Regions from separate parts of the Pararoseomonas sp. SCSIO 73927 genome, predicted to be linked through region 1. Evidence: predicted binding sites of a transcription regulator. Region 1 holds the regulator's gene; each other region holds the start of a gene.
What was found. Region 1 encodes LexA, which represses DNA repair genes until DNA is damaged. Its sites were predicted from a motif close to TGTTCTANNTANGTTC; they were not measured.
Positions count from the first base shown of each region.

Region 2: the regulator LexA is predicted to act here: its motif matches at 2,945-2,960, upstream of VQH23_RS20945 (S24 family peptidase).
Region 3: the regulator LexA is predicted to act here: its motif matches at 7,536-7,551, upstream of VQH23_RS06560 (PA0069 family radical SAM protein).

Region 1 is NZ_CP146232.1:4,927,466-4,938,194, reverse strand. Features, by position in the region: gene VQH23_RS23330 (N-formylglutamate amidohydrolase) at 208-1,086, opposite strand; tRNA gene VQH23_RS23325 (tRNA-Val) at 1,290-1,364, shown strand; gene VQH23_RS23320 (hypothetical protein) at 1,479-3,437, shown strand; gene VQH23_RS23315 (class I SAM-dependent methyltransferase) at 3,437-4,690, shown strand; gene lexA (transcriptional repressor LexA) at 4,730-5,464, opposite strand; gene glp (gephyrin-like molybdotransferase Glp) at 5,571-6,776, opposite strand; gene moaC (cyclic pyranopterin monophosphate synthase MoaC) at 6,792-7,268, opposite strand; gene trpC (indole-3-glycerol phosphate synthase TrpC) at 7,265-8,059, opposite strand; gene VQH23_RS23290 (metal-dependent hydrolase) at 8,435-9,307, shown strand; gene VQH23_RS23285 (class I SAM-dependent methyltransferase) at 9,307-10,125, shown strand; gene trpD (anthranilate phosphoribosyltransferase) at 10,122-10,729, opposite strand, start outside.
Region 2 is NZ_CP146232.1:4,428,956-4,437,059, forward strand. Features, by position in the region: gene VQH23_RS20920 (MT-A70 family methyltransferase) at 1-374, opposite strand, end outside; gene VQH23_RS20925 (ProQ/FINO family protein) at 367-741, opposite strand; gene VQH23_RS20930 (hypothetical protein) at 738-1,115, opposite strand; gene VQH23_RS20935 (hypothetical protein) at 1,112-1,636, opposite strand; gene VQH23_RS20940 (hypothetical protein) at 1,636-1,872, opposite strand; gene VQH23_RS20945 (S24 family peptidase) at 1,952-2,719, opposite strand; gene VQH23_RS20950 (hypothetical protein) at 3,349-3,762, shown strand; gene VQH23_RS20955 (hypothetical protein) at 3,759-4,121, shown strand; gene VQH23_RS20960 (DUF927 domain-containing protein) at 4,114-6,711, shown strand; gene VQH23_RS20965 (DUF6362 family protein) at 7,294-8,104, shown strand, end outside.
Region 3 is NZ_CP146232.1:1,382,365-1,393,093, reverse strand. Features, by position in the region: gene VQH23_RS06595 (pyridoxamine 5'-phosphate oxidase family protein) at 1-389, opposite strand, end outside; gene VQH23_RS06590 (glutathione S-transferase) at 517-1,131, opposite strand; gene VQH23_RS06585 (LysR family transcriptional regulator) at 1,261-2,169, shown strand; gene VQH23_RS06580 (phenylacetaldoxime dehydratase family protein) at 2,306-3,343, opposite strand; gene VQH23_RS06575 (carbon-nitrogen hydrolase family protein) at 3,415-4,446, opposite strand; gene VQH23_RS06570 (tripartite tricarboxylate transporter substrate-binding protein) at 4,457-5,434, opposite strand; gene VQH23_RS06565 (MarR family transcriptional regulator) at 5,681-6,238, shown strand; gene VQH23_RS06560 (PA0069 family radical SAM protein) at 6,342-7,469, opposite strand; gene VQH23_RS06555 (tetratricopeptide repeat protein) at 7,896-9,560, shown strand; gene VQH23_RS06550 (4-(cytidine 5'-diphospho)-2-C-methyl-D-erythritol kinase) at 9,575-10,444, shown strand; tRNA gene VQH23_RS06545 (tRNA-Gln) at 10,500-10,574, shown strand; gene VQH23_RS06540 (DUF6538 domain-containing protein) at 10,602-10,729, shown strand, end outside.

The DNA.
Region 1 (10,729 bases):
TCTCATTTCCGTGATGGTGCGATGCGAAAAAGCCCTTGCGGAATCGGGGAGGCACCACTACTTTGTGCATCGCAGCAACGCGATGTTGTCGCGTTGTTGTCTTTCTTGGACGTTTCCTCCCTAAACTCGGCGGTGCCTCTGGCACCGCCTTTTTTTTGCCCGAACCACACCTCTGGCCGAGCGGGCGCGCCGCGCCACGGCCTCAGGTCAGGCGCGCAGGAAGGACCAGTCCTCGGCCACCAGCCGCGCCAGCATTCGTTCCATGTCCGCCCGCAGCGTGGCCAGGCCGGGCAGGCGCTGGATCCGCCGCTCGTCCATGTAGAGGCTGCGCGCCATCTCCAGCTGGATCACGTGAACGCCCTCCCGCGGGCGGCCGTAGTGGCGGGTGACGTAGCCGCCGGCATAGGGGTCGTTCCGCCGGTGCCGGTAGCCGAGGGCGGTGAGCGCCTCCTCCATCATCCGCGTCGCGCGCGGGGCGGCGGCGGTGCCGTGGGCGTCACCCAGGATCATGTCCGCCGAGCGCCCGGATTCGCCGGGGATGGTGGGCATGGAATGGCAGTCGATGAGCAGACAGGCGCCGTGGCGCCGCACCGTCTCCGTGATCAGCCCGGAGAGGGCGGCGTGATAGGGTTCCCACAGCGCCCGGATCCGGTGCGCGGCCTCGTCGAAGGAGAGGCGGCGGCGATAGACGGGCTCGCCGCTCGCCACCACCCGGGCGATGGTGCCCAGCCCTGCGCCGACGCGCGGCGAGGCGCTGTTGACGAAGTCCGGCAGCGGCCCGTCGAACATGCCAGGATCCAGTTCCCAGGCCTCGCGGTTCGCGTCGCAGTAGACGCGCGGGAAGGTTGCGGCGAGGAGCGGCACGCCGTGCCGCGGCGCGTCGGCGAAGATCTCCTCCACGAACCCGTCCTCGGAGCGGCGGAGCGCGACGGGGTCCAGCCGGCTCTCCGCCAGGAAGGCGGCTGGGTAGTGGCGGCCGGAATGGGGCGAGGCGAGGACGATCGGCGCGGCTTGGTCACGCGGCCGGATCAGCTGGAAAGGCGGTGGGGCGTCGGCCTCGGGCGCGGCCTCGATCGGAAGGTCCATCTGTTCCTGAATCACCACAGCCGGGCGCGCCTGTCACGCGGGATACTGCTCGGGGGATTCTGCTCGGGGGATCCTGCACGCGGGATGCTCGTCCCGCCGCGGCGGCACTTCCGCAGGCCGCCTTCGGGCTTGCTGCGCGGCGGGGTACACGCTAAAGGGGCCGCCACGCCGCGGCCCTCTGGGGCCTGGCGGACCCGGCGGATGGGCGCATAGCTCAGCGGGAGAGCACCACCTTGACACGGTGGGGGTCACAGGTTCAATCCCTGTTGCGCCCACCATCCGCCTGCTTTTCTCTCATATTCGGAGTGGGTTGCGCGGCACAGGCCGGCGCAGGCCTCGTCTTCCCGGCCCGATCCCGGTTACAAGCGCTGCATGCCGTCCAGGCCAGGCCAGTGCTGATCACCGACCCGCTTCCCTACGCCGCCTTCATCGTCCGCCACCTCATGCGGCCCGTCGGCCCGCGCTTCGGCGAGCGGCATGCCGTGGCGGAGACCGAGGAGGCAATGGACGGGGACCGCTGGTTCTGGTCCGACGACAACGCGAAGGTGCTGGAGTTCCTCTCCATCCCCTCCGTCTGGTGGGCCTACCCGGAGGCGGTCGAGGCCACCTTCGGCTTCCTGCGCGACCTCTGCCGCGGCCCCTACGTGTATCGCCGCCTCGGCGCGGTGCGGCTGGAGGCGGTGGAGAACGATGGCGCGCGGGCGCGCTTCGTCCACAGCCTGATGGACATCACCTGCGACCTGCCGCGCGGGGTCGTCACCGTCGGCATGCGGTTCCATGACGGGCGCACCGCCCGGAACGTGATGCTGACCGGTAACTACGTGCGCTTCACCCATGCCGGGGTGGACCGCACCCTGGACGTGGAGGACGCGATCGATGCCTGGGAGGTGCGGCATCGCGGCGACCTGCTAGAGCTCTCCCACGCCAGCGACCTGTGTTTCGCGCATGAGGGACAGACCTTGCGGCTCGGCCGCCTCGTCTATGCCTACCGCTTCGACGCGCGCAGCACGGTCTTCCGGGCAGAGGTGTCGCTCGACCTCGATCCGGGCCTGACCGTCTCGGACCTCGTGCTGACGATCGCGACGGACGAACTCACCCACGGCGAGCTCGGCATAGTCTATAACACCGTGCGCGCCCGGCAGCCCGGCGCCGCGCCGATCGTGGCCGGCGCGACGGAGCCCGCCGAGGGTCTGTTGCCGATCCGGGGCGCCCCCTACTGGTCCATGTCGCGGGACCGGTTCATGCGCGGCTTCTCGCCCGCCATCCACTCCCTCCCGCGGGAGCCCGGGCGCCTCTCGGCCCTCAGCATTGTCGCGCGGGAGGAGGGGAAGCTGCACTGGGTGGTGGCCGAGCACGCCTTCCCCGGGGCGCACCGCGGCGGCCGGATCTCGGCCGAGGAGACGAAGCTGCTGACCTCCGGCGGCTTCTACGACCGGGTGGAGGACATGGCCGCCATCATCGGCGCGGAGGCGGCCGCCGCGCCGAGCCAGCCGATCGACCTCTCCCTGTCCTACGACTACGGCGTGGAGCTGGCGGCCTTCGCCCGGCGCGCCCGCATGCTCGCCCGCGCGGGGAACGCCGCGGGGCCGGTGGTGGAGGAGGCGCTGGGCATGCACGACCAGCTCCTCGCGGCCTATGAGGAGAACATGCTCGCCCCCGCGGCGGCGGACCCGCGCGCCATCTTCTCCCGCCCGCTCTCCTTCGTGGTGATGGGGCTGGTGGACGCCCTGGCCGTCACCGGCTCCCCCCGTCACCACGAGGCGCTGCGGCGCGCGGTGGACGCGCTGCTGACCTTCGAGCGGCCGATGAGGGACGCCGCCGGAGGAGAGGTCTCCGTCTTCCCCATGGGCCAGGGTGAGCCGCCCTACCTGGACTGCCACGCCGCCGCCGTGCTCGCCCTGGCCCGCGCGGCGACGGCGCTGGAGGACCCGCGCATCGCGCCCGCGCTGGACCGGGCGCTCGGCGCCTATGCGCTCGGCACCCATGCCGTCGACCTTGGCGGCCCGGTGAGGCAGGACGGGGTGGTGGTGGACGCGACGGATGAGACGGGCGGGCGCCACGCCCACGGAAGCTTCTGGAACTATTCCGCCGGCCTCTCGCTCCGCGGTTTCGCGGCGCTCCGCCGCTCCTCCCGGCCTGAGGTGCGGGAGGTCCTGTCCCGCCACGGCGAGCGGTTGGAGCTGTTCGAGACGCTGATGCGCCGGCAGGTCGCCCGCTCCATCCGGGAGCGAGGGGACGCGCTGGAGATCCGCACCTCCGTTCCCTCGGCCGAATCGAACTCCGAAACCCAGCCCTGGGTGGCCATGGGGATCATCGACGATCCCTGCGACGACGGGCCGGAGGCTCCGTGATGCGTGTGCTGCGGAGCCTGGAGGAGCTGGACGAGGCCCTGGCCGAATGCGACCGGGCGGAGCGGGTTTCGGACGATGCTATGCGCGCCGTCTTCGGCACCTTCCGCATCGACCCGCCTGCTGGGATGCCGGAGGATCCCTTCTCCGACGCCTATCGCGAGGCGCAAATGGGCATCTACGTCACCATCGCCGGCCGGGACTACGCACTGGCGAACGAAGCGACGCCGCTGGACGTGGAGGCCGCCCTGTGCCGGCCTTTCCCGTACTCCACAGGCAGCGCCACCACCGCCGGCGAGCACCTGATGGGCATCGACTTCGCGCTGCGCGCCATGGCGCTGCCGCCGGGGTCGCGCGTGCTGGAGTTCGGGCCGGGCTGGGGCAACACGACGCTGGAGCTGGCGCGGCTGGGCCACCACGTCACCTGCGTGGACGTGGAGCCGCGCTTCTGCGAACTGATCCGCCGCCGCGCCGCGCGGGAAGGACTCGCGGTCGAGGTGGTGAACGACGACTTCTTCTGGGCGGAGAAGGGCGGCGACACCTTCGACGCCGTTCTCTTCTTCGAGTGCTTCCACCACTGCGCCGACCACCTGCGCCTGCTGCGGGCCCTGCAGGCCCGCGTGGCAGAGGGCGGACGCATCTTCTTCGGCGGGGAGCCGATCACCGCCGACTTCCCCCAGCCCTGGGGCGTGCGGCTGGACGGCAACTCCCTCTGGGCCATCCGAAAGAATGGCTGGATGGAACTCGGATTTCACGAGAGCTACTTCCGGCGTGCCCTGGCCCGCGCCGGATGGGCCGGCGACTGCATTCCCTGCGCCGACCCGGCCTGGGCCACGGTTTGGGAAGCGCGGCGCCTCACGAAAGCGGCCATGCACCTGCCCGCCACCGACGATCGGCTGCAGACCGGCATCGGCCGGCGGGAGGACAGGGCCATCATCCTCGACGGGACACCAGGGACCGGCCTGTTCGGCCCGTACCTGCCGCTGGCGCGGGGACGCTGGACCGCGCGCCTGCGCTTCCGCCCCGGCGCGGCGGCCAGGGGGGATGCGGTCATGGATGTCTGCGCCGGAGGCGGCACCGCCCGTTTGGCAGCCCGCACCGTTCAAGGGGAGGCACTTATTGTCGAGGGCTGGACGGCCTCGCTGACATTCGACGCGGCCGAGAACTTGAGCGGCGTGGAGGTCCGGCTGTTCTGCGAGGCCGGCTTCACCGCCGTCTTAGAAGGGGTGGAACTCCTGTCCGACGAGGCGGGCTGAATTTGGCAGAGCCGGGGGCGAACCCCCGGCGCCCGGCCATCAGTGGTAGCGCCGCACCAGCCCGACGAGCCGGCCCTGCACCTTCACCCGGTCCGGCCCGAAGATGCGGGTCTCGAAGCGCGGGTTGGCCGCCTCCAGCGCGATGGAGTTGCCGCGGCGGCGCAGGCGCTTCAGCGTCACCTCGTTCTCGTCCACCAGGGCCACCACGATGGCGCCGTTGTCGGCCGTGTCCCCACGGCGGATGATCACCGTGTCGCCGTCCAGGATCCCGGCCTCGACCATCGAGTCGCCGGAAACCTCCAGCGCGTAGTGCTCGCCGCCCCCGAGCATCGCGGCAGGCACCTCCACGCTCTCGCCCATGTCGCGCAGCGCCTCGATCGGAAGGCCGGCGGCGATGCGGCCGTAGAGCGGCAGGTGGACGGCCGCCGCGTCGTTGGCCGTGCGGACGGCGCCGGGAAGGTTGGTGGCGAAATTGCCGCGGATGACGTTCGGCGCGAAGGCGGGCGCGGGCGCCGGCAGGGGCGCGGCGGCCACGGCCTGGGCGGCGCGGGGGGACAGGCTCTCCGGCACGCGGATCACCTCCAGCGCGCGGGCGCGGTGGGCGCGGCGCTTGAGGAAGCCGCGCTCCTCCAGCGCCGTGATCAGGCGGTGGATGCCGGACTTCGACTTCAGGTTCAGCGCCTCCTTCATCTCCTCGAAGGAGGGGGAGAAGCCGGTGTCCCGCAGGTGCTTGTCGATGAAGGTGAGCAGCTCGTGCTGCTTGCGGGTGAGCATGGTCTGGGCGTCTCCCTGGAGGCGGGCATGGCTTGTTCACACGAACAAACGGGCAACCCATCCGGAAGTTCTATGAAAGTTCTTCCGCGTCGGTCAATGCCGCTCCTCAGACGCCGAGAGAAGAAAGGTCCACAATTTCGATAGAACAGCCCGCCGGGGCCGCCGGAGCATGTGGCGGGCGCACCACCAGCGCCCCGGCCCGGGCGAGGGCGGCGAGCATGGAGCTGTCCTGCACGGCGAGGGGAGTAGCCGTCAGGGTTCCGTCCGCGGCGCGGGCGAGTTCGGCGCGAACGTAGTCCTGGCGACGGTCGTTCGCGGGCATGTCGCGCCCCAGCAGGGCGGTGCGGGTCTCCACCGGGCCGGCCGGCAGGCCGGAGAGGCGGCGCAGGGCGGGGATCAGGAAGATCACGGCGCAGACAAGGGCGGAGACGGGGTTCCCCGGCAGGCCCAGCATCGGTGTGCCGCGCAGGTCGCCCCAGATCAGCGGCTTGCCCGGCCGCATGGCGATCTTCCAGAAGTCCAGGGAGAAGCCCTGGGGAGCGAGGGCGGACTGGACGAGGTCGTGCTCGCCCACGCTCGCGCCGCCCGTGGTCAGCAGCAGGTCGCAGCGGGCTGCGGCCTCGGCGGCGGCCGCGATGGCATCCCGGTCGTCGGTGGCGATGGGCAGGACCACCGGCTCCCCGCCAGAGGCCCGGACGAGGGCCGCCAGGGCGTGCGCGTTGGAGGAGACGATGCCGCCCGGCGGGATGGGGTCGCCGGGCAGGGCGATCTCGTCCCCGGTGGCGAGGACACCGATTCGCGGGCGCCGGTGGACGTGGAGCCAGGGGTGGTTCGCCGCGGCCGCCAGGCCGATGTCGCGGGCGCTCAGGCGGCGGCCCGCCTCCAGCACCGCGTCGCCGGCGGCGAAGTCCAGCCCGGCCCGGCGGATGTGGCGGCCCTTCTGCGCGGCCTCGGTGGGGGTCACGAGGCCGTCCCCGGCCGTCGCGTCCTCCTGCAGCAGGATCGAATCGGCCCCGGGGGGCACCGCGCCGCCGGTGAAGATCCGCACCGCCTCGCCCAGGCCGACCGCGCCGGCGAAGGGGTGCCCGGCGGGCGCGCTGCCGATCACGCGCAGCCGCGCCCCCGCTGCGGCATCGGCCGCCCGCAGCGCGTAGCCGTCCATGGCGGAGACGTCGGCAGGCGGTTGGGTCACGCGGGCGAGGACGGGACGGGCGAGGACCCGGCCCCAGCCTTCCGGCAGGGAGACCGTTTCGGCAGGGGCGGGGATGAGGGCGGAGAGGATGCGCTCCAGCGCCTCGGCGACGGGGATCATCCTGTCCGGCCTTCCCTAGTCGGCTTCGTAGAGGCCGGACTTGCCGCCGGACTTCCGGGTCAGGCGCACCGCCTCGATCCGCATGGCGCGATCCACGGCCTTCACCATGTCGTAGACGGTCAGCGCGGCCACGGTCACGGCCGTCATCGCCTCCATCTCCACCCCGGTGCGCCCGGCGGTGCGGACGGTGGCGGTGATCTCCACCGCGTCCGGCTCCGCCAGCTCCAGTTCGACGGAGGCGGAGGAGAGGGGGAGGGGGTGGCAGAGCGGGATCAGCTCGGCGGTGCGCTTGGCGGCCATGATCCCGGCCAGCCGCGCCACGCCGAGCACGTCGCCCTTGCCGGCCCGGCCTTCCGCAATCAGGGCCAGGGTTTCCGGGCGCATGGTGATGCGGCCCCTCGCGGTCGCCTCCCGCACCGTCTCGGCCTTGGCGGAGACGTCCACCATCGCCGCCCGGCCGGCGGCGTCGAAATGGGTGAGCGGGCCGCTCAAGCCGCCTCCACCAGCAGGCGCGCGGCGGCGCCGGGATCGGGCTGGCGCAGCAGGTGCTCCCCCACGAGCAGGCAGCGGGCACCGGCATGGGCCATGCGGCGCACGTCCTCGGGGGTGCGGATGCCGCTCTCGGCCACGGGGATGCGGTCCGCGGGGATCAGGGGGGCCAGGCGCTCGGTCACCGCGAGGTCGGTCCTCAGGCTGCGGAGGTCGCGGTTGTTCACGCCGATCAGCCGCGTCTCCAGGCCCAGCGCCCGCTGCAGCTCCGCCTCGTCATGGACCTCCACCAGCACACCCATGTCCAGCCCGCGCGCCGTGTCCTCCAGCCGCTCCGCCATCTCGTCCGTCACGGCCGCCATGATGATGAGGATGGCGTCCGCGCCCATGGCCCGAGCCTCGAAGACCTGCCAGGGGTCCACCATGAAATCCTTGCGCAGCACGGGGAGCCGCGTCGTCTCGCGCGCCTGGCGGAGATGCTCCGCCGTGCCCTGAAACCAGGGCTCGTCCGTCAGCACGGAGAGGCAGGTGGCGCCCGCCGCCTCATAGGCCCGCGCGATCCCGGCGGGGTCGAAGGGCTCGCGGATCAGCCCGCCGGAGGGGGAGGCGCGCTTCACCTCGGCGATCAGCCCCACCCGCAGATCGGCCACGGCGTTGCACAGGGCGGCGGTGAAGGGGCGGGGACGGCCCGCGTCCCGCGCGCGCCGCTCCATCTCGGCCAGGGGCATCTCCTGCTGGCGCGCCTGCACCTCCAGGTACTTGGCCGCGAGGATCTGCCGGAGGGTGTCCGACAGGGTCGCGCCAGCAGGTGTCGCGCCAGCAGGAGCGGCGCTGGAGGGGGGAGGCGCGGCGCGCCCCGAGTCGGTCAGGGGCGCGTCCGTCACCGGGAGGGTCTGGTCCATGATGGGCGGTTCCTCGCGCCGTTGCGCCGGTGCCGTCAAGCGGCACGCGCGCGGGGCAGGGGGGCGCTGGCAGCCTGCCCGGCCCGCAGCGGCTCCAACGCGGGCCCCCTTGTTCCGGATGCGGGCCGGTAATTGCCGGAACGTGGATCGCTACGCGCCCGGAACGGCGGCCGGCGAGGGCGGAGGGGTGGAAGGGCGGCCGGGTGGGACCATCTGACCGTCTCGGCTATACCGCCCCTCCTGGCCCCACGGAGCGCACAGGCCGCCATGGACGACACCCCGGAGATCATCCCCCGCGACATCCGCTTCGGCATCGCTGCCCAGCCGGACCGCGCCTGGTTCGACGGGGACCTGCTGAAATCCGCCCTGGTGGACGGCTTCGCGGTGATGCTGCCGGAGGGGGAGCGCTTCTTTATCCGCTCCCTCCGGCCCTTTGCGGGGGAGCTGAAGGACCCGGAGGTGCTGAAGGGCATCCAGGGCTACGCGCTGCAGGAGGCCTTTCACACGCGGGAGCACGAATCCTACAACGACGGCCTGCGCGCGCTCGGCTACGACGTGGAGGGGATGGAGGCGAAGGCGAAAAGGATGCTCTCCGCCGCCCAGGGCCCGAGGAGCCGGGTGGTGGTGACCTGCGCCATCGAGCAGATCACCTACAGCATGTCGTGCTCCGTCCTCGGCCGCCCGAAGCTGCTGCGGCGGGTGAACCCCGCCTACCGCCGCCTCTGGACCTGGCACGCGCTGGAGGAGGTGGAGCACTCGGCGGTGGCCTTCCAGGTGCTGCACGCCATCCCCTCCCGCCTGCCGGGGTGGAAGCGCTACGTCGGCCGCGTCCTCACCTTCGGCACGGTGGTGGCGGCGGTCTGCAACCTCGCCCTCCGGAACGCCTTCTCCATGGTCCGCGCCTCCGGGCAGGAGGTGACGCTCGGCGTGCGGCTGCGCTTCCTCTGGATCATCCTCGTCTATCCCGGCTTCATCACGCGGCTGATCGGCGCCTGCCTCGCCTCCCTGCGGCCGGGCTACCGGGGCGGGGGCGGGGCGAAGGATGCGCGGCTGATCGAATCCGGGCGACGCATCCTGGCGGAGGAGGGGCTGGCCCCCATCCACCACGCCGCGCCCAGCCCCGGCCCGATCCCGGCCTAGTGGCCACTCCCCTGTTCCGCCGGGTGCTGCGGGCGACGGAGCGCGGGGCCTTCCCGCGGCTGCGGCGCTGGATCTGGCGGCGCAGCTACAACCTGCTCTCCCGCCTCTCCGGCACGCCGCGCTGGGCCTTCCTGAACTACGGCTACGTCGTGTCCGGGGCCTCCTTCCCCGTCTCGGCGGAGGAGGAGCCCGCCCGCGCCTTCATCGGCCTCTACCACCAGGCGACGGAGGGGTTGCCGCTGAAGGGAGCGAGGGTGCTGGAGGTGGGCTCCGGCCATGGCGGCGGGGCCGCCTGGATCGCCCGGCACCTGCCCATCGGATCGGTGACCGGGGTGGACATCGCCCGGCAGACCGTGCGGCGGGCGTTGCGGCTGAACGCGGGCGTGCCGCGCCTGGAGTTCCGGGAGGGCGACGCGGAGGCGCTGCCCTTCCCGGATGCCTCCTTCGACCTCGTCGTGAACATCGAGTCCTCCCACTGCTACGGCAGCATGGACCGCTTCGCGGCGGAGGCGGCGCGGGTGCTGCGGCCAGGCGGCTGGCTGACCTGGGCAGATATGCGCAGCCCGGCGATGCTGCCGGACCTGGACCGCGCCTTCGGCCGCGCCGGGCTGGCGCTGCGGGCCGAGGCGGAGATCAACGAGGGGGTGGTCGCCGCGCTGGACGCGATGGAGGGGGCGAAGAGCGCGGCGATCACCCGCATCGCGCCGCTGCGGCCGGTGATGCGGCAGTTCGCGGGGATGCAGGGATCGGTCCTGTACCGGGCACTCCGGCGGCGGCGGGTGCTCTACCTTGCCCGCCGCTACCAGAAGCCCGGCTAGGCGGCCGTCGCGGCCCGCAGCCTCTCCAGCGCGGCGAATGCACGGCCCGAGGCGATGGATTCCGCCGCCAGCGCCGCGCCGTCCTTCAGCGTCTCCACCCGGCCCGCGACGATGAGGGCGGCGGCGGCGTTCAGCAGCACGCAGTCCCGGTAGCCGCCCGCCTCGCCCTTCAGCAGGGCGATCAGCGCCTCCGCGTTCTCCGCCGGCTCGCCGCCGCGCAGCGACTCGGCGGGGTGGCGGGAGAGCCCGGCCTCCTCCGGCGTCACCTCGAACTCCCGGATGTGGCCGCCCTTCAGCTCCACCACCTGAGAGGGGCCGGCCACCGTCAGCTCGTCCAGCCCCTGCCCATGCACCAGCCAGGCGTGCTCCGTGCCGATGCGGGCCAGCGTCTCGGCCATGGGGCGCAGCCATTGCGGGGCGAAGGCGCCGGTCATCTGGCGGCGGACGCGGGCCGGGTTCGTCAGCGGGCCCAGCAGGTTGAAGATGGTGCGCGTGCCCAGCTCCATCCGCGGCCCCGCGGCGTGGCGCAGCGCCGCGTGGTGGCGGGGGGCGGCCAGGAAACAGATCCCGGCCTCCCGCAGCACCTCGGGGATCCGCTCCATCG
Region 2 (8,104 bases), 500 kb from region 1:
CCGGTCCGGCTGCGCTTCGCCCAGGTGCCCATCGTCTTGAACGCGAAGTGCCAGGCGGCGAGGGTCGCCAGGGCCTGCGGCATCATGGGAGCCGTCGCCCACATCACCAGGGCACAGCCCTCGGGATCCGCGAGGTCGGCGACGGGCAGGGCCTGGATGTCGGCCAGGTCCATGCAGTTGTAGTGGTGCTGCGGGCTCTTCGCGTCTCCGGCGTCGGAGTGGAGCCGAAAAGCCCAGGGCGGGTCCGCGAGGATGGTGCGGTACCAGCCCCGCCGGAGCTCTCCGAACGGCCAGGAGGCCACGCCGGCGTGCTGCAGGAGGTCGGGGGTGTAGGCGAGGGCGGGCCCGTCGCCGGGGGCGGCGCCGTCAAACATGGGCGGCCTCCATCGTGGCCCCGGGCTGGCGCGGGCGGCGGGAGACGTGGCCGACGTACCGCAGCTGCTCGAGCGCACGGGCGGCGTAGCGCTGGTCGCCCTCGGTGATGTGCTCGGCCGGGCGCCCGTCCAGGTGGACGCGCCGGCCGCCCTGCACGATGGCCTGCAGGTAGCGGGGGCGGCGGGTCCATTCCGAGAGGAAGTCGCCCGCCTGCCGTCGGGTCATCATGCCTGTGGCGACCAGCTGGTCGCGGATCCCGCGCGACAGCGCCGGGCGGTCCTGGTTCCGCCCCGGGAAGGCGGCGGGGTAGACCGCCGCCAGTCGGGCGCGGTCCGCCCTCCAGGTGTTGTAGAAGCGGCGCCTCATGCCCGGCCCCCCGGGATGACGTAGAGGCCGTGGCGGCCCTGCGGCGGGGCGTTCCAGGCCGCGGGAAGGGGAGGCGGCGGGACGAGGGGGAGGACCTCCACCAGTCGCAGCACCAGCGTGGCCTGCCTGCGGATGTCGTCCAGCGCTTCCAGCACCTGGTCCGGCGCGACCCGGTGGTAGGCGCGCGCCACGATCAGGTGGTTGGCGATGCGCTTCCCGGCATCCCGGAGGGGGCCGGCGGAGGCGCCCTCCAGCTCCAGGAGGCGGTCAGTCTCATCCGCCAGCCGGTCCAGGGCGACGGTGAGCAGGTTGGGCCGGTGGTGCACGATGGAGAGCGCCAGATCGGCGGCCTGGACGAGGTCCTGCGCGATCATGCCGCGATGCCCCTGCTGCTCGCGGGCGCGGGGTTGGAAGGGACGATGCCCTCCGCGCGCTGCGCCGCCTGCGCGGGCCGGCGCTTCTTCCAGGCGAAGTACCAGCAGCTGACGAGACCCACGTCCACCTGCAGCTGGGCGGCGACGGCGCGAGCGAAGAGGCCGCTCTCGAACAGCTCCTCGGCCTCGGCGCGGTCGCCGTTGTCGGCCGGAAGGTCCGCGCCGCTCTCCGAGGTGGAGAGCGACGTGCCCTTGACGCCGGAGGCGCCGTGAAGGGCGGGCCCGCGGGTGGACACCGTCGCGGCGCGCACCTGCGACGGGCGACGAGCTGAAGGCGCCGGCCGCCGGTTGGAGGGCAGGCCCAGCCGCTTGCGCATGGAGGACACCGTGGTGCCGCCCGCGATCTGCGGCCCGGGCATCGCATTCATCCGGGCTGCCAGGGCCTCAAGCGAGAGCTCGAGGTTCGACCAGTTCGCCAGCAGGAACTCGTCACGCTCGGGGGTGGAGCAGGTCGGCCGCATCAGCCGACCGCCCCCGCGCGGCGCGCGGTCTCGATGATCATGGCGCCGAAGCGGGCGGCCTCGTTCGCGGTCAGCGCCTCGACGGTGCCGTTGATGACCAGGCGGACGGAGCCCTGGCCGCCACTCTCGACGCGCAGGTCGTGGTCGAGCTCGCGCTTCGGCTCAGCGCAGCGCCGGCGCGCAGCTCCACGCTGCGGGAGACGGTTGTTGGGCAGGTGTGGGGACAGAGAAGGCATCGGGACTTCCTTGGTGAAGCCCCAGCCTGTTGCGTACCTTCGTACTCGTCAAGCAGAAAATGCGTACCACAGTACGCGCTTATAGTGGGTCGGTGTCCTCCGGCCGGTAGCTTCCGATCACGAACCCTGTGATTATGAGTTCTGCGTTGTCCTCTCCCTCGTTCGGAACAAAGTCGGCGGGTGAGCTGCCTTCGAGGCGGTTTACCTGTGGCTCACCATGGATGATGAAGGGCGCCTGAAACTCCGGCGCCGAACTCCGGGGCCATAGAAGCACTCGCCCGTCCTTATCGATCTGCAGTTCCTTCAGGGTCGCCTCAAACTCGAAAGTCCGAGGGTTCCGCCTGAGCACGACCACGCGATCTCCCGGCCGGGGCTGCCGTCTCAGGTCGTGGTAGCGCACGACGACGACCACGGTCCCCTCGGGGTAGAGCCGATCCATCGAGTTGCCCCGTACTAGCAGACCGAAGCGCTCGACGTTCGCGGGCAGGCGTTTGTCGGTTGGCACCATGATCGGGAACCACTCGGCCGACGCCCACTCAACCGCTTCCCGCCAGACGCCCGCTTGCACAGCGCCACGAACATAGACCGCCTCGAGAGCGAGAGAGTTTGCCACGGCCGTGCGGCCCGTGACGGCCTCAATGAGGTATCCAGGGGCAGTACCGAAAGCACCCTCAAGACGGGCCAGAACAGCAGGACTTGGGACCTGCCGTCTATCTCGGATGCGCCGAAGCGTAGCTTCGTCTAGTTCGGCATTTCGCAAGAAAGCGCGCTCTGAAAACTTTGGGTCGGAGGCGCGCAGTACTTTCACGCGCTCTTCTAAGCGGGCGATGAGAGTCTCTATCGACATGGGTGCCATAGTACGCGCCGCATGCCGAGCGGTCGCGAGGACAATAGCACGCGGCACTTGACTAACGCGTACCGTAGTACGCACCATGTCGGTATGAACTGGCGCCATGACCTTCTCAGCCTTGCCGAAGCGTATGCCGCTTCCACCGGGCTGTCCGAAAGCCGGATCGGCTCCCTCGTGGGAGGAACCGGGATTTTCTTCCGTCGCATCCGCGAAGGCGGTGATTGTTCCGCGACGGTTCTCGAACGAGCGACGCAATGGTTTTCGGACCATTGGCCGGCGCGTACGAAATGGCCCCTCTCGAGCCCTCGTCCTCGCCGATCTGAAGTGCTGCCTGTTCAGCCCCTACGGCTCGCACGAACCGGGAAGCGCGCTCCGGTCGTGTGCTCTCCAGTGCGGCGGCGTCGGTCATGAATGATCGCATGCGGCAAGGATGCGGCCGCCGTGCACGCTCTGCACCCGGAATCAGTCCGGTCCGGCATTGCACGCCCGAGCGGCTATCCGCGCTGAAGACCGCTACCGGCAATCTAGTCGTACATGTCGGAGGCGGTCTCGCCGGCGAGACCGTGACCCGTGTTGGCAAATCCCAGCTCTCCGACTACGCGAACCACCACAAGCCTGATTCTTACATGCCGGTCGACGTGCTGGTTGATCTCGTCGCGCGAGCGAAGGAGCCGGCGCTGCTACGCGAAATCGCGTTGATGTGCGGCTACACGATCCTTCTCGTGGAGCCGGCTGACGACACTGAGCTCGCCGCGGCCATTGCTGAGAGCGCGCGCGAGGGCGCAGATGTCTCTGTCTCGTTCCTTGACGGGTTGGCTGACGGAAGCATCTGCCCGGCCGATGCTCTCGACACCGAGCGCGAAGCCGATGAGGCGGCCGAAAGCTTCCGCAAGGTTGCCCGGATTGCCGGAGCCATCGCCCGCAACAATTCCCCGAGCTCGCCCGCTGCCCCCGCAGTGAAGGGCGAGGGACCGTCCGCCGCGCGCCCCAAGCCCCCCTCGGGCCGCGGCGGGCGTGAGCCCCGGCGCCGGTCGCCATGACCCGGGGGCACGCACCCGGCCCGCGCGGCCGTCAGGCGGCCCCGCAGTCCCCACCCCCAATCGACTTCCAGGCCGTCAACCGGGTCGCGCTGCACCGGCTGCCGGACCTGTGCGCCCGCTGGCTCCCCGGCGGGCGGAAGGAGGGGGACGAGTGGGTCTGCGGGGATCTCACCGGCCAGCCCGGGCGGTCCTGCAAGGTGAACCTCGTCACGGGGAAATGGGCGGACTTCGCCGCTGACGGCGCCAGCGGCGGCGACGTCATCAGCCTCACAGCCGCCATCCACAACCTGAGCCAGGGCGAAGCCGCCCGGCGCCTCGCCGACATGCTCGGCATCGACCTGGGGGGTCGCCATGTCTGAAATCCACCAGTCCGCCAAGAGCGGCACCGACCCTTTCGCTCCGCTCGGCGACCTGAACGGCCACGCGCACGAGACGCCGCCGAAGAAGCGGGATGAGGAGTGGCAGCCCTCGCGCATGCCCGTCATGGTGCCCGCGCCGAAGCTGGCGGAGCTCTACCACCCCGAACTCGGGCAGGCCGTGGCGATGTGGGAGTACCGCGACGCGCAGGGCTGCCTGCTCTTCGTGGTCGCCCGCTTCGAGAAGCAGGTCGGCGAGAAGCTGCACAAGGACGTCACCCCCTTCTGCCACGGCCGGCGGGTGTGGACGGACCGGCAGGGCCGCCCCCAGGACCAGACCCGCTGGCACATGAAGGCCCCGGCGGCGCCGATTCCTCTCTATGGCCTGCAGTACCTCGCGGCACGGCCGGAGGCGCCCGTGCTGCTGGTCGAGGGGGAGAAGACGGCGGAGGCGGCGCGGCTCCGCTTCCCGGACTACGTCGTCATCGCCAGCCAGGGCGGGAGCAACAAGGCAAAGAAGGCGGATTGGCGCCCCCTGCACCGCAGGAAGGTGGTGGCCTGGCCGGACCAGGATGACCCGGGCCGGCGGTACGTGAACGAGGCGGCGGCCATGGCGCGGCCGTCGCGCGGCCCGACGAAGGCGGCCTCCTTCTCCATCGTCCAGGTCCCCCGGGAGTGGCCGGAGGGATGGGACCTGGCCGACACCCTGCCGGAGACGGTCTCGGAGGTGCTGCTGGCGGAGCTGCTGGAGGAGGCGATCGACGCTGACCCGCCCGAACTGCCGCCGGGGTACGTCTTCCGGGACGGCGGCCTCTTCTACGAGGGCACGACCGTCAACGACGACGGGGAGGTCCTGAAGACCGACCCCGTCTTCGTCACCGCCGCGTTCGAGGTGGTGGGGGAGGCGAATGACGGAACCGGCATGGCCTGGGGTCTCGTGATCCGCTGGAAGGACCGAGACGGCCGCCAGCACCAGTGGTCGGTGCCGAAGCGGCTGGTCCACTCCGACGGCAGCCGAATCGCCGAGGAGCTGGAGGATGCGGGGCTGCACTGCTCCCCCAGCGGGCGGGCGAAGACCCTGCTGCGGAACTTCATCGGCGGTGTGCGGAGCAAGCGGCGCCTGATCTGCGTGGACCGGACCGGCTGGCATACCAGCCAGGGCAAGCCGGTCTTCATCCTGCCCGGCGGGGAGGCCTTCGGCCCCGCGGCCGGGTCCGTGATCCTGCAGACCGATCACGCGGGGACGGACGGGGCCTTCCTCCCGACCGGCGACCTGCAAGGCTGGAAGACGAACGTGGCGGCCTTCGCCGTCGGGAATCACCGGCTGGCGCTAGCCATCTGCACCGCCCTGGCCACCCCCTTGCTGGACGTTGTGGGCGGCGACAGCGGCGGCATTCACATCGTGGGCGACAGTCAGACCGGGAAGAGCACCACCCTCTACGTGGCGGGCTCTGTCTGGGGAAAGGGCGCCCGCGGCGCCCAGGTCCGCCAGTGGCGCGCCACGGCCAACGGCCTGGAGAGCGCCGCGTCCGAAACCTCGGACACCGCCCTAATCCTGGACGAGATGGGACAGGCCAGCGCGGCCGATGTGGCGGACACGATCTACATGCTGGCGAACGGCGCCGGGAAGCTCCGGGCGGGCAAGGAAGGGGGCGCCCGGCGGACGAGGACCTGGCGGACCATGTTCCTCTCCACCGGGGAGATCACTCTGGCCGCGAAGCTGGCGGAGGCGCAACGGAAGGTGATGGCCGGCCTCGAGGTGCGCCTAGTCAACCTGCCAGCGAATGCCGGCGCCGGGATGGGGGTGTTCCAGAACCTGCACTCCATGCCCGGGCCCGGGGACCTGGCGAAGCACCTGCAGCTGCAGGCGCGGACCCACTACGGGACAGCCGGGCGCGCCTTCCTCACCCAGCTGGTCCGCGCCCGGGTTTCGGGGCAGCGGGACCTCGAGGCGCGGGTGAAGGGGGCCCAGGCCAGCTTTGCCAAGCTGCACGTCCCTGAGGATGCGGCGGGCCAGGTCCGCTCCGTGGCCGATCGCTTCGCCCTTATCGCTCTCGCGGGGGAGATGGCCACGGAGTGGGGGGTGCTGCCCTGGCCGAAGGGCGAGGCGGTGCGCGCGGCCGGGGAGTGCTTCAAGACCTGGCTGCGGGAGCGGGGCGGGGCCGGGACCACCGAGGACCAGCAGGCGATCAGCCAGGTGCAGGCCTTCCTCGAAGCGCACGGCGAGAGCCGTTTCACCCCCCTGGTGCGGCAGGACGGGCAGGGCAACCCCGAGGGGCCGCCGCCGGAGGTGCTCCGCACCACGAATCGGGCGGGCTGGCGCCGGCGTCCCGCGGGGGACAGGGACGGCTGGGAGTACCTCATCCTTCCCCAGGCCTGGACCAACGACGTCTGCAAGGGGATGGACCCAAAACGGGTTGCGGCCGTGCTGGCAAGCCAGGGTCTTCTGGCGGCTGGGCGGAAGGGCAAGTCGTCGGACGTCGTGAAGGTGCCGGGTGAGGGCAACGTGCGCGTGTACCGGGTTAGTGGCGCGATCTTGGGCATGCAGGACGAGCCGGGGGCGGAAGAGGCGGACGAGGATCGCTGGTCCTGAAAATGCGGTGTTACCGGTGTATCCGGTGTTACCGCCCTGTTTTGAATTGAGAAAGTCGGGAACACCGACCGAGTTTTTAGGTGTTCCCGGTGTTACCTCTCTGGCCCGAAGGTAACACCGGGAACACCGCCTTCGAGCCATGGTGTTCCCAGGTTCAACTAAAGAAAACAATGTGGTAACACCGGGAACACCGGTAACACCCAATCTTCAAAGGTCGCGGTGCGGATCCTGGCTCTGAACCGACCCATGCCTAAGGAATGTGCTGCACAGATCGCAGAGGCGTGATACGAAAAGTGAACGGCGCCGGGCGGGGGCCTGCCGCCCGGGGGTCGAGTGAACGTACCAGAGGTTGCACGCTGCTTGGTGGCCGCGCCTGTTCGCGCTTGCCCAGATTCCCCATTTTCCGGTAGGGCTGGCCCCACGCTGCGGCGAGATGCGCTCGGGGGCCTTATGGACCCGGGCGCATCGTCGTTTCAGGACCGCGCTGTCGAACACAGCGCCATCCCTTCCGATCCAGATCCTCCATCCGGCGCCGCGGTCCTCCGCGGGCGCCTTTTCGCGCGTGGGAGCGCCGACGCCGCCATGACGACCCAGCCCCAGGCCGCCCAGGCCTCCGAGCTGCCCTGGCCCATCTACGACACCGAGGTGGTCGAGATGCGGCTTTGCGACGCCACGGACACTCTCCGTGCGCTGCCCGGGCGCGGCTGCTTCCCCGCGGGCTTCCGCACCAACTGGCCGGCCGAGGCCCTGGCCATGGCCGATGCGGCTCCGGCCGGGGACGATGACCTGCCGCGTAAGGTCCCGACAGCCCGGCAGATCGACCAGATGGACGAGGCTTTCCAGTGGATCGGGATCATCCCGGTGGAGCACGTGGTCCACCGCCGGATCGTCCTCCTCCGCTCCCTGATCTCCGTCCGGCAGAAGAAGCCCCTGCTGAGCTGGCGCCAGATCGGCGAGAAGTTGGGCATGGAGCACCGGACGGTGCAGCGCCGCTTTGCCGAGGCGATCGGCTGGATCTGCCAGGAGCTGTACACCCAGCAGCTCGCCGGCAAGGCCTGGGCCGTAGAGTGGCAGCGCATGCGCCAGGTGGCCGGCTCGCTGAACACGAAGCAGCTGGTCCCGGAGGTCTCCCCGATCGTGCCCCCGGCCGAGCCAGGCCCGGCGCGCGACCCGCACATCCGCTCCTCCCACTACCAGCCGATCACCCTTTCCGTGGCGGAGCGGGCCGAGCGGATCACCCGATTCCTCGGCAGCATGTCCGGCCGGTGCCAGGCCGCCATGGAGCACTTCCCGACCGACGGCTCCCCTCGCGCGATCGCCGGCGGCCGCGGCTTCGGCATGCCGGAGCTGGTGGTGCTGGAGGGCGTTGGGATCCTCGCGGCCCAGCCAGGCG
Region 3 (10,729 bases), 1.9 Mb from region 1:
AGGGGCGGCGCGGAGGGTGCCGCGCGCGGGTCGCGGAGGGCGCGCACCTCCCGCTGTCGGATGTACTGGGGGCAGTTGCCGAAGCTCTGCTCCACCCGCACCGTGAAGGCGCCGGGCCCGTCGCGGAGGAGGGTTCCGTTCATGCGGTTGCGGCGCCGGGTGGCCGGTTCGATGCCGAGAAGGCCGATGGCGTCGCCATCCTCCATCCCCGCATCCGCCGGGTCAGCCGGGTCGCGCGGCAGGTCGAGGCGCAGGTGGCGGGGATCGGGCGAGCTCATGAAGCCCGGCCGGCCGGCGCGGAGCGTGGCCCAGGGCCGGCCTTCCGGGTCCACCGCCCCAATGACGACGAAGGGAAGCCCCGCGAAGAACAGCCTGTGCTGATCGGGCATGTGGTCGCGGATGATTCTCCGGCCCATTGCCTCTAACTGCTCGCTCGACCCTGCTTCCCGCTGCAGTGCCACCTCTCCGGCGTGCCAGGGCGAGGGACGGTCGTCCGGCCCCGCGCCGGTGACGAGGTCACGCGGCATGGAGGCCTGCCGCGGTCCGGGGGAAGGCGAGGAAGCCCGGCAGTGCCTCGACGCGGGCGAGCCAGGCGCGGATCGCCGGGTAGGGGGCGAGGTCCACGTTCCCCTCGGGCGCGGCGACGATGTAGCTGTAGAGGGCGATGTCGGCGATCGTCGCCCGGTCGGCCGCGATCCAGCTTCGCGCGCCGAGCTCCGCCTCGATGAGCGAGAGAATGGCGTGCGCGCGGGGGATCACCTCCTCGGCGCGAAACGGCGCGCCGAAGACGGTGATGAGGCGGGCGGCGGCGGGGCCGAAGGCGATCTGCCCGGCCGCCACCGAGAGCCAGCGCTGCACCCGCGCCGCGCCGGCTGGGTCCTCAGGCAGCCAGTCGGTCCGGCCGAGCTTCCGGGCGAGGTAGACGAGGATGGCGTTGGAATCGGGGACCACCACCTCCCCGTCCTCAAGGACCGGGACCTGCCCGAAGGGGTTCAGGGCGAGGAAGGCGGGCGACTTGTGCTCGCCCGCGGCCATGTCGACCTCGACGAGCTCGTAGGGCACGCCGAGGAGGGAGAGGAACAGCCGGGCCCGATGGGCATGGCCGGACAGTTCGAGGGAGTGGAGCTTCACGTGGGATCTCCGTGGCAGGGTTCCCTGGCATGGAAGTCCTTTCCGGAGCCTGACAGAAGCCGCGTTATCGGAACTGCACTGATGCGTAGGATGGAATAATCAGGGGCTGCCGGGAGAGGAGGCTTCGCCGTGGACCGTTGGCAGGCCATGCGCGTCTTCGTGCGGACCGCGGAGTGCGGGAGCTTCACGGGGGCGGCGCGGGGGCTCGGCATGAGCCCGCCCGCGGTGACGCGGGCCGTGGCCGCGCTGGAGGAGACGATCGGAACCCGCCTCCTCCAGCGCACCACCCGCTCGGTCCGGCTCACCGAGGCCGGGCAGCGCTACCTGGAGGATTGCCGGCGCATCCTGTCCGACATCGAGGAGGCAGAGGCCGCCGCCGCCGGATCCTACGCCACGCCCACCGGGACCCTGACCGTCACCGCCTCCGTCCAGTTCGGGCGCCTGCACGTCCTGCCCGTCATGACGGAGTACATGGCCCGCCACCCCGGGGTGACCCTGCGCGCGCTCTTCGTGGACCGGGTCATCAACATGCTGGAGGAAGGGGCGGATGTCGGGATCCGCATCGGCCACCTCCCGGATTCCGGCCTCATGGCCGCGAGGGTGGGCAGCGTGCGGCGCGTCCTCTGCGCCGCCCCCGCCTACCTGGCGCGGCACGGCGCACCCGCCGCGCCGCGCGACCTGCGCGACCACGCCGTGATCGGATCGACCGGCATCGACCTGCTGCCGGAGTGGCGCTTCGGGCCGGAGCGGAGGACGGTGGTCAGCCTGCGGCCCCGGCTCGTCTGCAACACCGTGGACGCGGCGCTGGAGGCCGCCCTGGGCGGGCACGGGATCGTGCGGCTGCTCTCCTACCAAGTCGCGCCCGCGCTGGCGGAGGGAGGGCTCGCCCTCCTTCTCGAGGAGCACGAGGAACCGCCCGTCCCCGTCCACGTCGTGCATCTCGGGGGAGGGCGCCCCTCGGCGAAGATCCGCACCTTCGTCGATCTCGCGGTCGAGCGGCTGCGCGGGAACCGCTTCCTTCAGCCCGCCCCACCGTGAGCGCGTCCGAGGCCGGTCTCGCACCCGTCCCGGTCGCTGCGCGTGGCGCGGCCGAAGCGCGGGGCGGAGGCCCGCCCCATGGGGCCGACCGGGCGCGGCCTGGGCGGCACGGAGCGGACGCGGAACGGGCCCCCTATCAGAACCAGCGGAGCAGGCCGGTCGCCTCGTGGCAGTTCACGTAGACGAAGTCCGGATTGTCCTCCCGTAGCACGCAGACCTCGTGCCAGAGGCGGAGGTTCCTGCCGTCCCAGTGCTTCCGCACCATCGCCCAGAAGCTGTTGAAGATGGCCAGGTGCGTCGGATGGCCTCTCGACCACTCCTCCAGGTGGCGCAGCGAGAGGAACATCGCCAGGCCGGAAGACCTCGACGCCTCGCCTCCGTCCGGCCCCCTCTCGGTCATGAACCGGCACGAGAGGCAGCCCGTGGCGGCGGGCTGGTCCCGCAGGAAGGCCATGCCCTCGAGGAGCCTCGGGTGGACCTCGTCCAGATAGGTCCTGAGTTCGTCGCCCCCCACGGCTGTCCAGTCCTGCCCCGACCTGATGACCGCCATGTTCGCCGGCGGCCGGACGCGCAGGAGGAACCCGTGCGTCGGGCGGCCCGCCGCGGCCGGCCGGTGCGGCAAGGGGGTGTCCAGAGGCGTGTCCAGGGGCGCCCGCGCCGCCGCGCCGATCCGGTGCCGCATGGATCCGAAATAGGCGTGGGCCCGGGTCGTCTCGCCGGGGTTGGCCGCGGCCCGGGCGATGCCGTAGTCCGGACGCCCCGCGATCGTCTCGAGGCGGTCCAGGGAGACGAGGATCGTTTCCTGCCACACGCCGACCTCGGAGGCGAGGCGGTCCGGGTGGTGCAGCCAGACCGCGAAGCCGCTGGCGGTGGTCCAGGCGTCGTAGCGGTCCCGGTCGAGCCAGTAGCAGGCGAAGACCTCGTTGACGAAGCCGTGCTCGTCCCGGAAGGCGGAGCGCTCGTGGAAGTCCGGGCCCTCCGCCCTGCCCAGGAACTGCTCCAGGAGGTTGGTTGCCTCTCTCAGCGCATCCTCCGAGCGGGACTGGCACGCGACGTAGGAGATGACGGGATCCCGGACCTCGCTCCCGAACCGGGAGGAGTGGGCGGGGTAGGGCGGTTCCCAATCCGCCCGGGGCCCTGGGCCGGCGGGCGCCGGGGGCTCTTCTGGATGCATCTGTCACCTTCGATCGGGTGTGATGGCCGCCAGCCAGCGGGAAGAGGGGGCGCCCGAGTTCGGGCGCGCCCTCAGGGGACGCGGGGCTCCTCCGCGGAGACCCAGCCCGCGGCCTGATGGGCGTCCTCGGCCGGCTTCCAGTCCATGACGGGCGGCGCCGGGGCGCGGTTCAGCAGCAGCCGCGTCACGTCCGGCCGCGCGTAGTGCCCGGCCGGGTCCGCGACGGACTTGGCGAGCGCGATCCGGCCAAGATCGACCTCGGCAAGGACGAGGCCCTCCCATTCGGGATCCCGCGGCTCCGAGAGGGGGCGCCCGTCCGGGCCGTAGATCATGGCCCGGCCGCCGCCCCTGGCGAAGGCGGCGCGCTGGCTGTCGTCGACGCAGATCGTGTCCACCATCTCCTGCGAGACGACGGCGCAGGGGGCCAGGACGAAGCATCCCCCCTCGGCGGCGTAGACCTGGCTGGCGGCGTTGTTGACCTCGTGCCCGAGCGCGTAGACCGGGCGCCCCTCCCCGCTGGAGAGGCTGGGCCAGGCCGCGACGTGGATCTGCTCGTTCTGCGCGTACATCGCGTATTTCGAGAGCGGCTGCAGATGCTCCCAGCAGTTCAGCGCGCCGAGGCGGCCGAGCTCGCTGTCCACCACCGCGAGATCAGCCCCCGCCCCCTCCCCGAAGACGGACCGCTCCACGTGCGTCGGCTTCAGCTTGCGGCGCCGGAGCAGCGTCGCGCCGGAGGAGGAGACGACCCACTGGCCGATGTAGAGGCTGCCGCCGGATCGCTCGGCGAGTCCGAAGACGGCGACCACGCCCCGGCGCGCCGCCGCATCGGCCAGCATCCCGGCCTCGGGCGAATCGTAGCTCAGCGCGTTCTCGAAGTAGCGCTCGAAGAAGCCGTGCCGGAAGGACGAGACGGGCGAGTGGTGCCAGATCCACCAGGGGTATCCCGGGATGAAGGTCTCGGGAAAGGCGATGAGGGCGGCCCCGGCCTCGGCCGCCTCGTCGATCAGCCCGATGCACCGGGCGACCGAGGCCCTGAGATCGAGGAAGGCCGGGGCGGCCTGCACGGCCGCCACCCGGTAGGTTCTCCTGGCCTGGCCCGGCATCGCCGTCCCCCTAGCTCTGCGGCGTGAAGCCGACCGCCCTCACGATGCGTCCCCATGTCTCGTGCTCGCTCGCGACGCGGGCGCGCAGCTCCTCGGGGCTGCTCAGCCGCACCTCCAGGCCCTGGACGGCGAAGCTCTGCGCCACGGCGGGCGCGGAGAGCGCCGCTGCCGTCAGTCGGCCGAACTCCTCGACGCGCTCGGCGGGGGTCCGGGCCGGTCCGAAGAAGGCGAACCATTCCTCGAAGGCGAGGTCGGCATATCCCTGCTCCACCAGGGTCGGCACGTCAGGCAGGAAGCGGCTGCGCGCGGCGCCGCTCGTGGCCAGGACGCGGCACTTGCCCGCCTTGACGTACTGGAGGAACTCGCCGACCGGCCCGCAGACCGCGGGGATCTGGCCGCCGATCATGTCGAGGATGGCCGGGGGCGTGCCGCGATAGGCGACATGCGTCATCTCGGCGCCCGCGGCGCGGCCCAGCATGATCCCGATGAAGTGCGGGGTCGTGCCCGCGGAGGGGGAGCCGAAGCTGGCGCGCCCCGGGTTCTCCCTGCACCAGGAGAGGTATTGCGGGACCGTCCTCACCTCCTCCGGCACCGTGGGGCCGACGCCCCAGGCGAACTCGAAGGAGGCGCCGCAGGAGAGCGGGGCGAAGTCGGTGAGCGAATCGTAGGGCACCTGCGCGTAGGTGTGCGGGTGCTGCGTCAGCACCCCGAGCGGCGTCATCAGGAGGATGTTGCCGTCCGGCGAGCCGTTCCTGATCGCGGCGGCCGCGATCTGCCCACCCGCGCCGGTGCGGTTCTCCACGATGGCGGAGCGGGCGTAGGAGGGCGGGAGGCCGTCCGCCGCGCGGCGGGCCACCGTGTCGGCTGTGCCGCCCGGCGGGAAGCCCGTGACGATGCGGACGAGATCGAGCGATCTTGCCCGTGAGGGGGTCGAGACCAGCGCTGCCCCCAGGGCGGGGCCGATCCCGACGAACTGCCGGCGCAGCATGATGATGAGCACTCCTCTCCCGTTGCGAGATCACGTTCCATCATCGGCAGGGCCGGCGCGGTTCCGCGCGCCCAGGGCTGCCCCGCCGTTCGGCGCCGCGTGTCGCCCGACATGTCCTCCGCGGGTCGCCGCCACGGGCGGCAACCCTCTTTGTTGCTTATTCAATAGTTGTTTTGACACCCGTTGGCAACGGGTTTGAAGCCGTGATGGTACGGGGGCAAGGACCGGAGCGGGTGATCGCGACAGATGGCTGAACGGCGCAGGCCACGGCCCCTCGGGGTGGAGAATCCGGCCGAGGTGGTGGATTTCGACCGTTACCTCCCGATCCTCCTTACCAAGCTGGTGGCGGAGTTGCGGCAGTCGGCGAACGTCTTCTTCCGCGAGCGCTACGGCATCACGCTGCTGGAGTGGCGCATCCTCGCCTTCCTGGCGTCCGAGGGCTCGGCCAGCGCCTACGCGATCAGCACGGAGGCAGAGCTGGACAAGGCCGCGGTGAGCCGCACGCTCCGCGTCCTTGAGGGGCGCGGCCTCGTCCGGATCGAGCGGATGAAGGGGGATGCACGGACCAAGCTGGCGGTGACGCTGACCCCGGAGGGCAGCGCGCTGCACGGCGCCATGTTCGGCGAGATCATGGAGCGCCATGCCAGGCTCGCCGACGGCCTCTCGGCGGTCCAGATCGAGGGGCTGATCGATGCCCTCCGGCAACTCCGGCACAACGTGCCGCGGATGGGCCGCAAGGGGGAAAAGGTGCGGGAGCTGATGCGCCCGGCCAAGCGGAGCCGGGAGCAGGATCCTCTCCCGTGACGGATCGGCCGTGGTGCCGGACCTGCACGGGTAGGGGCCGCGGTACAGGCGGCTCCGCCCCCGGTTGCCGCCCGTCCGGGACCGCGACCGGGGCCGCCTGCCCCTAGAGGAGTTCCAGCTGTCGCGGCTCCGCCCCCGGCACCGCGAAGGCGCTGCAGTCCAGCGAGCCGTTCTCCCGCGCGCCGTCCAGGCCCAGGCGCTTCATCGCCACGGCGAAGCGGCGGGCGAGCATGTCGGCGTAGGGGCCGGTGCCGGTCTGGCGGATGCCGAAGCGGGAGTCGTAGGTCTTCCCGGCGCGGGTCTCCCGGACCAGGGCGAGGACGCGGGCGGCGCGGTCCGGCATGTGGGCGTTCAGCCAGTCCTCGAACATCTGCCGGATCTCGAGGGGAAGGCGCAGCAGCACGTAGCCGGCGGCGCGGGCGCCGTGGGCGTGCGCGGCCTCCAGGATCTTCTCCAGCTCCGCGTCGTTCACGCCGGGGATCATCGGCGCGGCGAGGACGCCGACGGGAATGCCGGCCCGGCGCAGCTCCAGCATCGCGGCCAGGCGGCGCAGCGGGGTGGCGGCGCGGGGCTCCATGATGCGGGCCAGGCGGTGGTCCAGCGTGGTGACGGAGAGGCAGACCTGGACGAGGTTGCGCTGCGCCATGCGGGACAGGATGTCGAGGTCGCGCAGCACGCCGGCGGACTTGGTGACGACCGTGACAGGGTGGTTGTGCCGGTCCAGCACCTCCAGCACCTGCCGCGTCAGGCCGAGGGTGCGCTCCACGGGCTGGTAGGGGTCGGTGTTGGCGCCCAGCGCGATCGGGCGGGGGGTGTAGCCGGGCTTGCGGAGCTCCTTCTCCAGCAGGCTCGCCACCTCGGGCTTGAACTGGAGGCGGGACTCGAAGTCGAGGCCCGGGGAGAGGCCGATCCAGGCATGGGCCGGGCGGGCGTAGCAGTAGATGCAGCCGTGCTCGCAGCCTCGGTAGGGGTTGATGGAGCGGTCGAAGCCGAGGTCCGGGCTGTCGTTCCAGGAGAGGGCGGAGCGGGAGGCGTCCCGCGTCAGGGTCGTGGCCAGCGGCGGCAGGTCGGCCATCGCCTCGGCCAGGGTGCCCCAGCCGTCGTCGAAGGCGTCGGCCCGGGTGCGCTCGAAGCGGTTGGCCGGGTTGGACAAGGCGCCGCGGCCGCGCCGGAGGCCCGGCAAGGTGCTGCCACGGTTCAGAAGGGGGCTGCCCAGGCTGCCGTCCGGCATGGTGGCCTCCGATCGCGTTCTCTCTGTGTTCCCCGTGATTTGGGGGCAGGTGGGGCACCCCGTCAAGAACATTGAGAGAACGGATGCGTGAGAATCGTGATGGGCACTGCAGCTCTGCCCGAACCCAGCATCACGGGAATGTAACGCAGGGTGACGACAGAGTGGCGGAAGCAAGGCAAGGCTGGCGTCTCACGGGCAGGTGATCCTACGCTGCGTCGCATGATGGCCTTCGAGGTATCCCCGCGGTCCTTCCCCTTAGCCCGCCCGGGCAGGGGCCCAAGCCACGTCAGGAAGTGGTTCGCGGGGGCATCGGGCGTCGGGCTCGGGCCGGGCGGCCGGGCGGCCCTGATCGCAGCGGCCCTGCTGGCGGGATGCGCGGCCGGCGACGGGCCGGGTGGGCTGGCCCCGGCCGAGGAGGTGGCGCCCGTGTTGGCCCAGGCCGCCTCCTCCGTTTCCGGGCCCGCGCGACGGCCCTCCCCGCCGCCGGCGGCGGCGCCCGGCCCGGAGCCGCAGGGCGTGTTCGGCGCCTACCTGGCCGGCCGGCTGGCCGCGAACGAGAGCGATGCGGGCGTGGCGGCCGAGGCGCTGCTGGCCGCGCTCGGCGCCGAGCCGGACGAGCCGGAGATCCTGACCCGCGCCTTCAACGCCGCCGTGATGGACGGGCGGCCGGAGGCGGTGCGCCTGGCCCGGCGCCTGCCGGACAGCCAGTTGGCCGCCCTGCTGCTGGCCGGCACCGATGCCCAGGCCGGGCGGTGGGAGCGGGCGGAGGCGCGCATCCGCGCCCTGCCGCGCCAGGGCAGCGCGCAGATCCTGCAGCCGCTGCTGCTGGCCTGGACCCAGGCGGGACGCGGAGGCACCGACACCGCCCTCGCCACGCTGCGCCCCTTCACGGAGGGCGGGCCGCTGCGCGGCGTGGCGGCGCTGCACGGGGCGATGATCGCCGACGTGGCCAACCGCCCGCGGGACGCGGAGCGGCTGATCCGCATCGCGGTGGCCGAGGCGGAGGAGCCGAACATGCGGCTGACCACCATCGCCGCCGGCATCCTGGCCCGTTCGGGGCGGGAGGTGGACGGGGCGCGGCTGTTCGACGCCATGGCGGTGGGTTCCGACGACATCGCGATGACGGCCGGGCCCGCCGCGCGCCGGGCGGCGCTGGCGGGCCGGGCTGTCGCCTCCCCGGTGGAGGGGATGGCGGAGGCGCAGGTGGCGCTGGGGGCGGCGCTGCGCGGGCAGGGGGCGCCGGAGCTCGCCCTCATCCTCGCCCGCCTCGCGCAGCGGCTGCGGCCGGGCTTCGCCCCCGCGGGCATCCTCGCGGCCGAGAGCATGGCCGACGAGCGACACGTGGCGGGCGCGCTGGCGGTGCTGGAGGGCATCCCGGCCGAGGACGGGATGGCGCCCTTCGTCGCGCTGCGCCGGGCCGCGCTGCTCGGCCGGCTCGGGCGGGGCGAGGAGGCCATGGCCCTGCTGCGCCGCCTGGCCGAGTCCCACCCGGAGGCGCCGCAGCCGCAGCTGGCCATGGCAGACATGCTGCGCCGGCAGGGGCGGGGTGCCGAGGCCGTGGGCGCCTACGGCACCGCCATCGGCCGGCTGGGCCAGCCCGGCCCCGCCGACTGGCCGCTGTTCCACGCCCGCGCCATGGCGCGGGAGCAGGCGGGGGACTGGAGCGGGGCGCAGGCGGACCTTCGCCAGGCGCTGACGCTGGCGCCGGACCAGCCCGCGCTGCTGAACCATCTGGCCTACGGCTGGGTGGAGCGGGGCGAGAGGCTGCAGGAGGCCCGGGCGATGCTCGAGAAGGCCGTGGCCGCCCGGCCGGGGGACGGGAACATCGCGGACAGCCTGGGCTGGGCCCTGTTCCGCCTGGGCGACGTGAAGGGCGCCATCATCTGGCTGGAGAAGGCGGCGGAGCTGGAATCGCGCAACGCCACCATCAACGACCACCTGGGCGACGTGTACTGGGCGGCCGGGCGGCACGCCGAGGCGCGCTTCCAGTGGCGCCGGGCGCTGGGGCTGGACCCGGAGCCGGACGAGACGGGGCGGCTGGAGGCGAAGATGCGCGACGGGCTGCCCGCCGCCGCTGCCGCGCTGCGCTGACGCCCGTGCTCTCGATGCCGGAAGCGGCCGGAACCCTGGCCGAGAACGCGCCCGCCAAGGTCAACCTGCACCTGCACGTGACCGGGCGCCGGCCGGACGGCTACCACCTGCTGGACAGCCTCGTGGTCTTCGCCGGCGCCGCGGACCGGGTGACCGCCGCGCCCGGCGAGGGGCTGACCCTGTCCATCGAGGGGCCGGAGGCGGGCGGGCTGGCGGCGGAGCCGGACAACCTCGTGCTGCGGGCCGCGCGGCTGCTGGCGGAGGCGGCGGGGCGCGATCTGCCGGGCGTGGCGCTGCGGCTGGAGAAGCGGCTTCCCGTCGCCTCCGGCATCGGCGGCGGCTCGGCGGACGCGGCGGCAGCGCTGCGGGTGCTGGACCGGTTCTGGGACCTGCGGATGGAGGCGACGCGGCTGGAGGCGCTGGCGCTGCGGCTGGGGGCCGATGTCCCGGTGTGCCTGGCCTCCCGCCCGGCGCTGATGCGGGGCATCGGGGAGGTGCTGGCGCCCGCGCCCGCCCTGCCGGGCTTCGGGATGGTGCTGGCCAACCCGCGCGTGGCCGTGGCGACGCCGGCGATCTTCAGGGCGCGGCAGGGCGGGTTCTCCCCCGCCGCGACGCTGCCGGAGAGGTGGGCGGACGCGGCGGGGCTGGCGGCGGGCCTCTCGGCCCTGCGGAACGACCTGGAGCCGCCAGCGGTCGCGCTGTGCCCCCCTGTGGCCGAAGTGCTGGCGGCGCTGCGCGCCCTGCCCGGGGCGCTGATGGCGCGCATGAGCGGGTCCGGCGCGACCTGCTTCGCGCTGTTCGCCGATGCGGGGGCGGCGGAGCGCGCGGCCGGGCAGCTGCCCGGGGGCTGGTGGCGTTGGGGCGGAGCGGTGCGCCACGGATAGGCACCGGAGGGCTTTACGCGGGCCGCGCGGGAGGACATGTTCCGGCCGGCTCCGGTGGGGCGTAGCCAAGCGGTAAGGCAGCGGTTTTTGGTACCGCCATTCCCAGGTTCGAATCCTGGCGCCCCAACCAGCGAATCGGATTTCAGTTTGATTTCAGGTGTTTGCGTCGGCGATCCAGCCCTTGGAGGCGGCTCGGCGGCCCGTGTCACACATCGATGTCACACAACAGCGTCACACAACGGTCCACGCCACCCGGCGGCGGCCGCGGCGCCGAACCGTCCACCT